Regions from separate parts of the Phytobacter sp. genome, predicted to be linked through region 2. Evidence: predicted binding sites of a transcription regulator. Region 2 holds the regulator's gene; the other holds the start of a gene.
The links. The regulator sigma-54, encoded in region 2, starts transcription at its own class of promoters, with help from an activator protein. The targets are predictions, from matches to a motif close to GTTGGCACANNTTTCGCTNT.

Region 1 (4,212 bases), on a different contig from region 2:
TGATGGATGCGGCGTTACGCCAACCGCTTAACGCGTTCGATACCCAGCCTGTGGGGCAGATCATCTCCCGCGTCACCAATGACACGGAAGTCATCCGCGATCTGTACGTTACCGTGGTAGCGACAGTCCTGCGCAGTGCAGCGTTGATTGGCGCGATGCTGGTGGCGATGTTTAGCCTCGACTGGCGTATGGCACTGGTGGCGATCGCCATCTTCCCGGCGGTACTGATTGTGATGCTTATTTACCAGCGTTATAGCACGCCCATTGTGCGCCGGATGCGTGCCTATCTGGCAGACATTAACGACGGCTTTAACGAAGTCATCAACGGGATGAGTGTTATTCAGCAGTTCCGTCAGCAGGGGCGCTTTGGTGAGAGAATGGGGGAGGCAAGTCGCTCACATTATCTGGCACGTATGCAGACTCTGCGTCTCGACGGCTTCCTGCTGCGTCCGCTACTGAGCTTATTCACCACGCTTATCCTGTGCGGCCTGCTGATGCTGTTTGGGTTTAGTGCCACGGGCTCGGTTGAGGTCGGGGTGTTGTATGCCTTTATTAGCTATCTGGGGCGACTGAACGAACCGTTAATTGAACTCACCACCCAGCAATCCATGCTGCAACAGGCGGTGGTAGCGGGGGAGCGTGTCTTCGAACTGATGGACTGCCCGCGCCAGACTTATGGTTACGACGATGAGCCGCTGAAAAGCGGTGCTATCGACATCGATAATGTGTCGTTTGCATACCGGGATGACCAACTGGTCTTGCAGGACATCAACCTGAGCGTACCGCCGCGCAGTTTTGTGGCGCTGGTGGGACATACCGGCAGCGGTAAAAGTACGCTCGCGAATCTGCTCATGGGCTATTACCCACTGACTAAAGGTGAAATCCGCCTTGATGGTCGTCCGCTCTCGGCACTGAGCCATGCTTCGCTGCGCAAAGGGGTGGCCATGGTGCAGCAGGATCCGGTCGTGATGGCTGACAGTTTCTTCGCTAACGTGACGTTGGGTCGTGATATTTCTGAGGAGCAGGTCTGGCAGGCTTTGGAGACCGTGCAGCTTGCAGATCTGGCGCGCGGTATGGGTGATGGCATCTATACGCGTCTGGGTGAGCAGGGGAACAATCTTTCGGTCGGGCAAAAACAGCTGCTTGCGCTGGCGCGTGTGTTGGTCGATACGCCGCAAATCCTGATCCTCGATGAAGCTACCGCTAATATCGATTCAGGCACCGAGCAGGCGATTCAGCAGGCTCTCACCGCGGTACGGGAGCACACGACGCTGGTAGTGATTGCTCATCGATTGTCGACTATTGTTGAGGCCCAGACCATTCTTGTGCTCCATCGTGGACAGGCTGTTGAACGAGGGACGCACCAGCAACTCCTTGAAACAAAAGGACGTTACTGGCAAATGTACCAGCTCCAACTGGCGGGTGAAGAGCTAGCCGCTAGCTTACAAGAAGAATCGCTAATCGCCTGATGCACCATAATCAGGCACGCTACTGACAGCTATCACTGTTGGTGCAAAAAACTAACGCATCACGCACTGTCGTGGTGCGTTTTTCTTTTCCAGGAACAATCTGAACCCTTCTCGTTTTCATCGCCCGATAACCTCACCCCCATTCGGAGGCTTAAGAGCCTGAAAATGTCTCATTTTTCATTTCTGGCACAGCCCTTGCAATATCTTCTACGTGTTAGCTGCGGCCATTATCGATTTTCGACTGGAGGGGGATCTATGAAGCTGGTTACCGTGGTCATTAAGCCATTTAAGCTGGAAGACGTTCGTGAAGCGCTGTCTTCAATTGGTATTCAAGGGTTGACTGTTACTGAAGTGAAAGGGTTTGGGCGTCAGAAAGGGCATGCTGAACTTTACCGTGGTGCTGAGTACAGCGTTAACTTCCTGCCGAAAGTGAAGATTGACGTGGCAATCGCTGATGATCAACTCGATGAAGTGATTGATGTCATTAGCAAAGCGGCCTACACCGGAAAAATTGGCGACGGCAAAATTTTCGTTGCTGAGCTGCAACGTGTCATTCGTATTCGTACCGGCGAAGCCGACGAAGCGGCACTGTAATACCTGCACACAGTGAGAAGGATGGGGAATAAAATGAAGAAAGCAACATTGAAAGCAGGTCTTGCCTCGCTGGCATTACTGCCTGGCCTTGCGATGGCCGCTCCGGCGGTCGCTGATAAAGCCGATAACGCCTTTATGATGATCTGCACCGCGCTGGTGCTGTTCATGACAATTCCGGGCATTGCCTTGTTCTATGGCGGTTTGATCCGCGGCAAAAACGTACTTTCCATGCTGACACAGGTGGCGGTCACCTTTGCTCTGGTTTGTGTCTTGTGGGTGGTTTACGGTTACTCCCTGGCTTTCAGTGAAGGCAATAGCTTCTTCGGTAGCTTTAACTGGGCGATGCTGAAAAATATCGAACTCAAAGCGGTGATGGGTAGCTTCTACCAGTACATCCATGTCGCATTCCAGGGTTCTTTCGCCTGTATTACTGTCGGCCTCATCGTTGGTGCTCTGGCTGAACGTATCCGTTTCTCTGCGGTCCTGATCTTCGTTGTGGTGTGGCTGACCCTCTCTTATGTGCCGATTGCGCACATGGTCTGGGGCGGTGGTCTGCTGGCAACGCATGGTGCAATGGACTTCGCGGGTGGTACTGTCGTACACATCAACGCCGCGGTCGCAGGGCTGGTCGGTGCCTACCTGATTGGCAAACGTGTGGGCTTCGGTAAAGAAGCATTCAAACCGCACAATCTGCCGATGGTCTTCAGTGGTACTGCGATCCTCTACTTTGGCTGGTTTGGCTTCAACGCAGGTTCTGCAAGTGCAGCTAACGAAATTGCTGCGCTGGCGTTCGTTAACACCGTTGTTGCGACAGCGGGTGCTATCCTCTCCTGGGTCTTTGGTGAGTGGGCACTGCGCGGTAAACCTTCTCTTCTGGGCGCCTGTTCCGGTGCGATTGCAGGTCTGGTAGGTATTACACCAGCATGTGGTTATGTGGGGGTTGGTGGTGCGCTGATTGTTGGTCTCGTTGCAGGTCTGGCAGGTCTCTGGGGTGTAACATCCCTGAAACGCTGGCTGCGTGTGGACGATCCGTGTGATGTGTTTGGTGTTCACGGTGTCTGCGGTATTGTTGGTTGCATCATGACCGGTATTTTCGCTGCGACCTCTCTGGGTGGCGTGGGTTATGCGGAAGGCGTGACTATGGGCCATCAGCTTCTGGTTCAGTTGGAAAGTATCGCTATCACCATCGTGTGGTCAGGTGTGGTTGCCTTTATCGGTTACAAGCTGGCTGACATGACCGTGGGTCTGCGTGTACCGGAAGATCAAGAGCGCGAAGGGCTGGACGTCAACAGCCACGGCGAAAACGCCTACAACGCCTGACAGAACTGAGTTATCTCCAAAGCAAAAAAAGCCTCCCGCTGGGAGGCTTTTTCATATCTGCGCGATATCAGGCCCCGCGGTTACGCATCACGCCTTCCTGTACGGTAGACGCCACCAGTACACCGTCACGGTTATAAAACTCACCGCGTACAAATCCCCTTGCGCTGGAAGCCGATGTACTTTCTACACTGTAGAGCAGCCAGTCGTTCAAATCGAAGGGTCGATGGAACCACATTGAGTGATCGATAGTTGCCACCTGCATACCTTTTTCGAGGAAGCCTACGCCGTGTGGCTGAAGCGCAACCAGCAGGAAGTGGAAGTCCGAGGCATATCCAAGCAGATATTGCTGCACGCGCAAATCTTGCGGTAGTGTACCGTTCGCGCGCATCCAGACCTGACGGGTTGGCTCGGCCTTGTGGCCTTTCAGCGGGTTATGGAATTCAACCGGGCGGATTTCAATCGGCTTGTCGCCCAGAAACTTCTCCTTCACCAGCGGCGGTAGGAAGGCCGACAGCTCGCGGGCAATTTCGGTTTCTGATTTCAGCGACTCCGGACCCGGTGCCTCTGGCATGGTTTTTTGATGCTCGTAGCCCGGCTCCGGCGCCTGGAACGACGCAGTCATATAGAAAATGGGTTTGCCGTTTTGAATGGCGGCGACACGACGGGCGCTGAAGCTATTGCCATCGCGCAACACTTCCACATCATAAATAATCGGTTTCTGGCTATCGCCAGGACGCAGAAAATAGCTGTGAAAAGAGTGAACCAGACGTTCGGCCGGAACGGTCTCTTTAGCGGCATACAATGCCTGCCCGACGACCTGGCCTCCGAA
Region 2 (4,212 bases):
GTCTGTCGGCAAGCGTTCTCGCCAGCTCAGGCAGCAGTACCACCGGCAGGTTATCAACGCAGTAAAATCCCATGTCTTCCAGTGCACGCAGGGCGACCGATTTACCGGAACCCGAACGACCACTTACGATCATCAGGACCATGGGCCATTTCTCCTCGCAACGCCGGATAACACGGCGACTAATACATTACGCATCGTCCTGTTCGCCTTCTGTCAGCGTGATTATCTGGTACAGCTCTTCATCACTTTGTGCAGAGCGCAGGCGGCGACAAATGGTTTTATCCGCCAGACGTTTTGCCACTAACGAGAGGGTATGCAAATGCGTTTTGGTTTGATCGGCTGGCACCAGGAGAGCAAACAGCAGATCGACGGGTTGGTTATCAATAGCATCAAATGCAATCGGTGTTTCCAGTTGCACGAACACACCGACCGCCCGAAGGGTATCTTCTTCGAGTTTACCGTGCGGGATGGCTATCCCGTTGCCAATGCCCGTACTGCCCATTTTCTCGCGCGTAAGGATAGCCTCGAAAACCACCTGAGGTGGCAGGCTTAGCTGTTTTGCAGCGAGCTCACTGATTATCTCCAGCGCACGTTTTTTGCTCTGGCAGTGAACACCACTACGCGTACATTCCTGGTTAAGGACATTGCTCAATTGTAGAGCGGAATCGTTGTTCATCATAATTTCACCTAAGCGTCGCCAGTGCAAACACCCTACCGGGTTACGGTAGGGTGGTACGCGCCAGACGCCAGCCCGGACAATTAGTGTTGTTTCAGTTTATCTTTATGTTTCGTCAGTTGACGCGCCAGTTTATCAATTAAACCGTCGATAGCAGCATACATATCCTGACCTTCCGCACTGGCGTGAATTTCACCACCATTAACATGCAAAGTTGCATCCGAGGTATGAGTCACTTTCTCCACTTTCAACACAATATAGACCTGATTAATCCTCTCGAAGTATTGTTCGAGTTTCGCAAATTTGGCATTCACAAATTCACGCAGGGCCTCGGTGATCTCGACGTTCTGTCCTGTGATGTTAAGCTGCATAGTGTCTTCCTTATCGGTTGGGTCAGACCAGCTGTTTACGCTGATTTGACGGCGGAATGGATAAAGACTCTCGATATTTTGCAACGGTTCGCCGCGCGACCATAATCCCCTGATCGGACAGTATGGACGTCAGTTTACTGTCACTCAGTGGTTTCGCAGGGTTTTCTGCGGCGATCAATTTTTTCACCAGCGCACGTATAGCAGTCGACGAGGCTTCGCCACCGCCTTCAGTATTGACGTGGCTGGAGAAAAAATACTTGAGCTCAAAAATGCCTCGCGGACTGTGAAGGTATTTTTGAGTGGTGACACGAGAGATGGTGGATTCATGCATCTCAACGGCCTGGGCGATATCAGCCAGCACCATCGGTCTCATAAACTCCTCTCCCTGTTCGAAAAAGGCTTGCTGCTGCTCCACAATACAGCGGCTTACGCGTAAGAGCGTGTCGTTACGGCTTTCCAGGCTTTTAATCAGCCACTTCGCGTCCTGCAGATTACTGCGAATAAACTGGCTGTCGGCATCGTTACGGGCTCCGCCGCACATGGCAGCATAGTGCTGGTTAATTTGCAGACGCGGGATACTGTCTGAATTCAGCTCAACAACCCAACGGGCGTTGTGCTTGCGCACCAGCACATCAGGAATGACATACTCAGGTTCGCCGGTCTGGATCGATTGACCCGGGCGAGGATCCAGCGACTGGATCAGATTCACCGCTTCTTTCAGCACATCTTCTTTCAGACGGGTGACGCGCATGAGTGTGCGGAAATCATGGTTTGCAAGTAGATCGAGATGATCGCTGATAATGAGCTGCGCCTCTTCACGCCAGGGCGTCTCTTTTGCGAACTGAGAAAGTTGGATCAGCAGGCAGTCGCGCAGATCTTTTGCAGCAACGCCTACCGGATCGAAACGCTGGATACGCTTTAGCACGGCTTCGACTTCATCAAGCCCAATCTCTTCGTCTCCCATGCTTTCCAGAATGTCTTCCAGGGGGACGGTGAGGTATCCGGTATCGTCTACAGCATCCACAATCGAGGTGGCAATCGCCCGATCGGTATCGGAGAACGGCGTTAACTCAACCTGCCACATCAGGTAATCCTGAAGTGACTGGGTGGTTTCGCCCTGATAAATAGGGAGTTCGTCGTCGATATAATCGGTGCTGCTGCCGGAGGGGGTGCCTGCGGTATAAATTTCATCCCAACTGGCATCCAGCGGCAGTTCCTCAGGCATCTCTTTTTGCTCAAGAGCGTCTACGGTGTCGAGGTTCTCATTGTCCTGGGACTGCTGCGCTTCCACTTCTTCATGAAGATCGGTTTGTTCCAGCAATGGGTTACTCTCCAGCGCTTGCTGGAGTTCTTGCTGGAGTTCCAACGTGGACAGCTGTAACAGGCGAATAGCCTGCTGCAACTGCGGCGTCATGGCGAGCTGCTGGCTCAGCCTTAATTGCAAACCTTGCTTCATATTCAGAGCAGTCTTCTCCGACTAAACACGTCAATAAACTCTACCCTATCAGAGTCTGAAGTCTTCCCCAAGATATACGCGCTTAACGTGTTCGTCTTCAAGGATTTGCTGTGGAGTACCGTGGGCAATTAAGTGACCCTGACTCACGATATAAGCGCGCTCACAGACCGCCAACGTTTCACGTACGTTATGGTCGGTAATCAACACACCGAGTCCGCTGTCACGTAAATGTTCAATGATACGTTTGATATCGATAACGGAAATCGGATCGACGCCTGCAAACGGCTCATCAAGCAAGATAAATTTAGGGTTAGCGGCTAATGCTCGGGCAATTTCTACACGGCGGCGTTCACCACCGGAGAGTGCCTGGCCCAGGTTGTCACGAAGATGTTCAATGTGGAACTCTTCCATCAGCTCATTCGCACGGTCTGTTCGCTGTTCAGCGCTCAGATCATCGCGAATTTGCAGAACGGCCATTAGGTTATCGAAGACGCTAAGGCGACGGAAAATGGAGGCTTCCTGAGGCAGGTATCCAATGCCACGGCGTGCTCGAGCATGCAGTGGTAACAGGCTGATATCTTCATCATCAATGATGATGTTGCCTGCATCTCGCGGCACAATACCGACAACCATATAAAATGTTGTGGTTTTCCCTGCGCCGTTAGGGCCTAACAGGCCAACAATTTCACCTGAATTGACGGTCAGGCTAACGTCTTCCACGACACGACGGCCTTTGTAGGCCTTAGCGAGATTCTTTGCAGTTAATGTTGCCATAACGAATTAGTTACTCTTTTTTTGCGCCGGGGCTGGGTTCTGGGTATTGCTCTTATCTTGCAGTTGCGACGGTACCAGAACCGTGGTCACACGTTTACCTTTCTCACTAAACGCCTGCATTTTCTGCTCTTTAACCAGATAGGTGATTTTGTCGCCTTTGATATTGCTATCAAGCTGTTCCAGATAGGCATTGCCAGTCAGGATCACAAAATCTTTTTCCAGTTCGTAATGCATCTGTGAGGCATGTCCTTTCACCGGTTTACCATTGTCCTGCAACTGGTAGAAGGTGGCTGGATTACCAAAGCCGTCAATGACTTCTTTACCCTGTTGCCCACCAGGGCGAGTGACGACAACTTTGTCCGCATTGATTTTGATTGTTCCTTGCGTCACAACGACATTACCAGTGAAGGTAACGACATTGCCTTGCATATCCAAAGACTGCTGATCAGAGTCGATATGGATAGGTTGCTCGGTATCGCCAGTTACCGCAAATGCCGGGATGCTGGCAGCAAGAAGTGCGCTGGCCAGGACAACATTAAGGCTGAGTTTGTTTGTTTTGAATTTCATATGAGCTTCTAACCTTTTCAATCAGCTCTGCGGTTTTGCTGCGTAAATTGCCGCGCATTTTCAGGCCGGTGGAATTGAATGTTGTTCCGTATAACGTTACCTGATCGTCAGAGGTCACATCCTGAGTGACCAGATTGATCTGGGCGTTATCCGTCGTAATTTTTCGTAGTTGAGCGTCTGCTGTCAGTGCATTGACTTCAACATGGCCGTAAAGATAAAGCATTCTGTCATTGGTGAGCTTTGCTTTATCCGCCTTAATGGACCATGTCGGAATTTTATCTTTATCGAACGTCGTCAGCACGGGTTGGGTGAACCATGTGATCGCGTCTGCGGAGAAATATTCCACATGCTGAGCAATCAATCGGTAG

Region 1: glnK (P-II family nitrogen regulator) is a predicted target of sigma-54. The motif match lies at 1,652-1,671, and genes of this name have one in related genera.

Annotation. Positions count from the first base shown of each region.
Region 1 covers NZ_JCACPZ010000004.1:1,137,434-1,141,645, reverse strand. The annotation lists gene AC5JPW_RS09395 (SmdB family multidrug efflux ABC transporter permease/ATP-binding protein) at 1-1,469, shown strand, start outside; gene glnK (P-II family nitrogen regulator) at 1,725-2,063, shown strand; gene amtB (ammonium transporter AmtB) at 2,097-3,383, shown strand; gene tesB (acyl-CoA thioesterase II) at 3,451-4,212, opposite strand, start outside.
Region 2 covers NZ_JCACPZ010000008.1:1,323,454-1,327,665, reverse strand. The annotation lists gene rapZ (RNase adapter RapZ) at 1-142, opposite strand, end outside; gene ptsN (PTS IIA-like nitrogen regulatory protein PtsN) at 188-679, opposite strand; gene hpf (ribosome hibernation promoting factor) at 760-1,047, opposite strand; gene rpoN (RNA polymerase factor sigma-54) at 1,070-2,503, opposite strand; gene lptB (LPS export ABC transporter ATP-binding protein) at 2,552-3,277, opposite strand; gene lptA (lipopolysaccharide ABC transporter substrate-binding protein LptA) at 3,284-3,844, opposite strand; gene lptC (LPS export ABC transporter periplasmic protein LptC) at 3,813-4,212, opposite strand, start outside.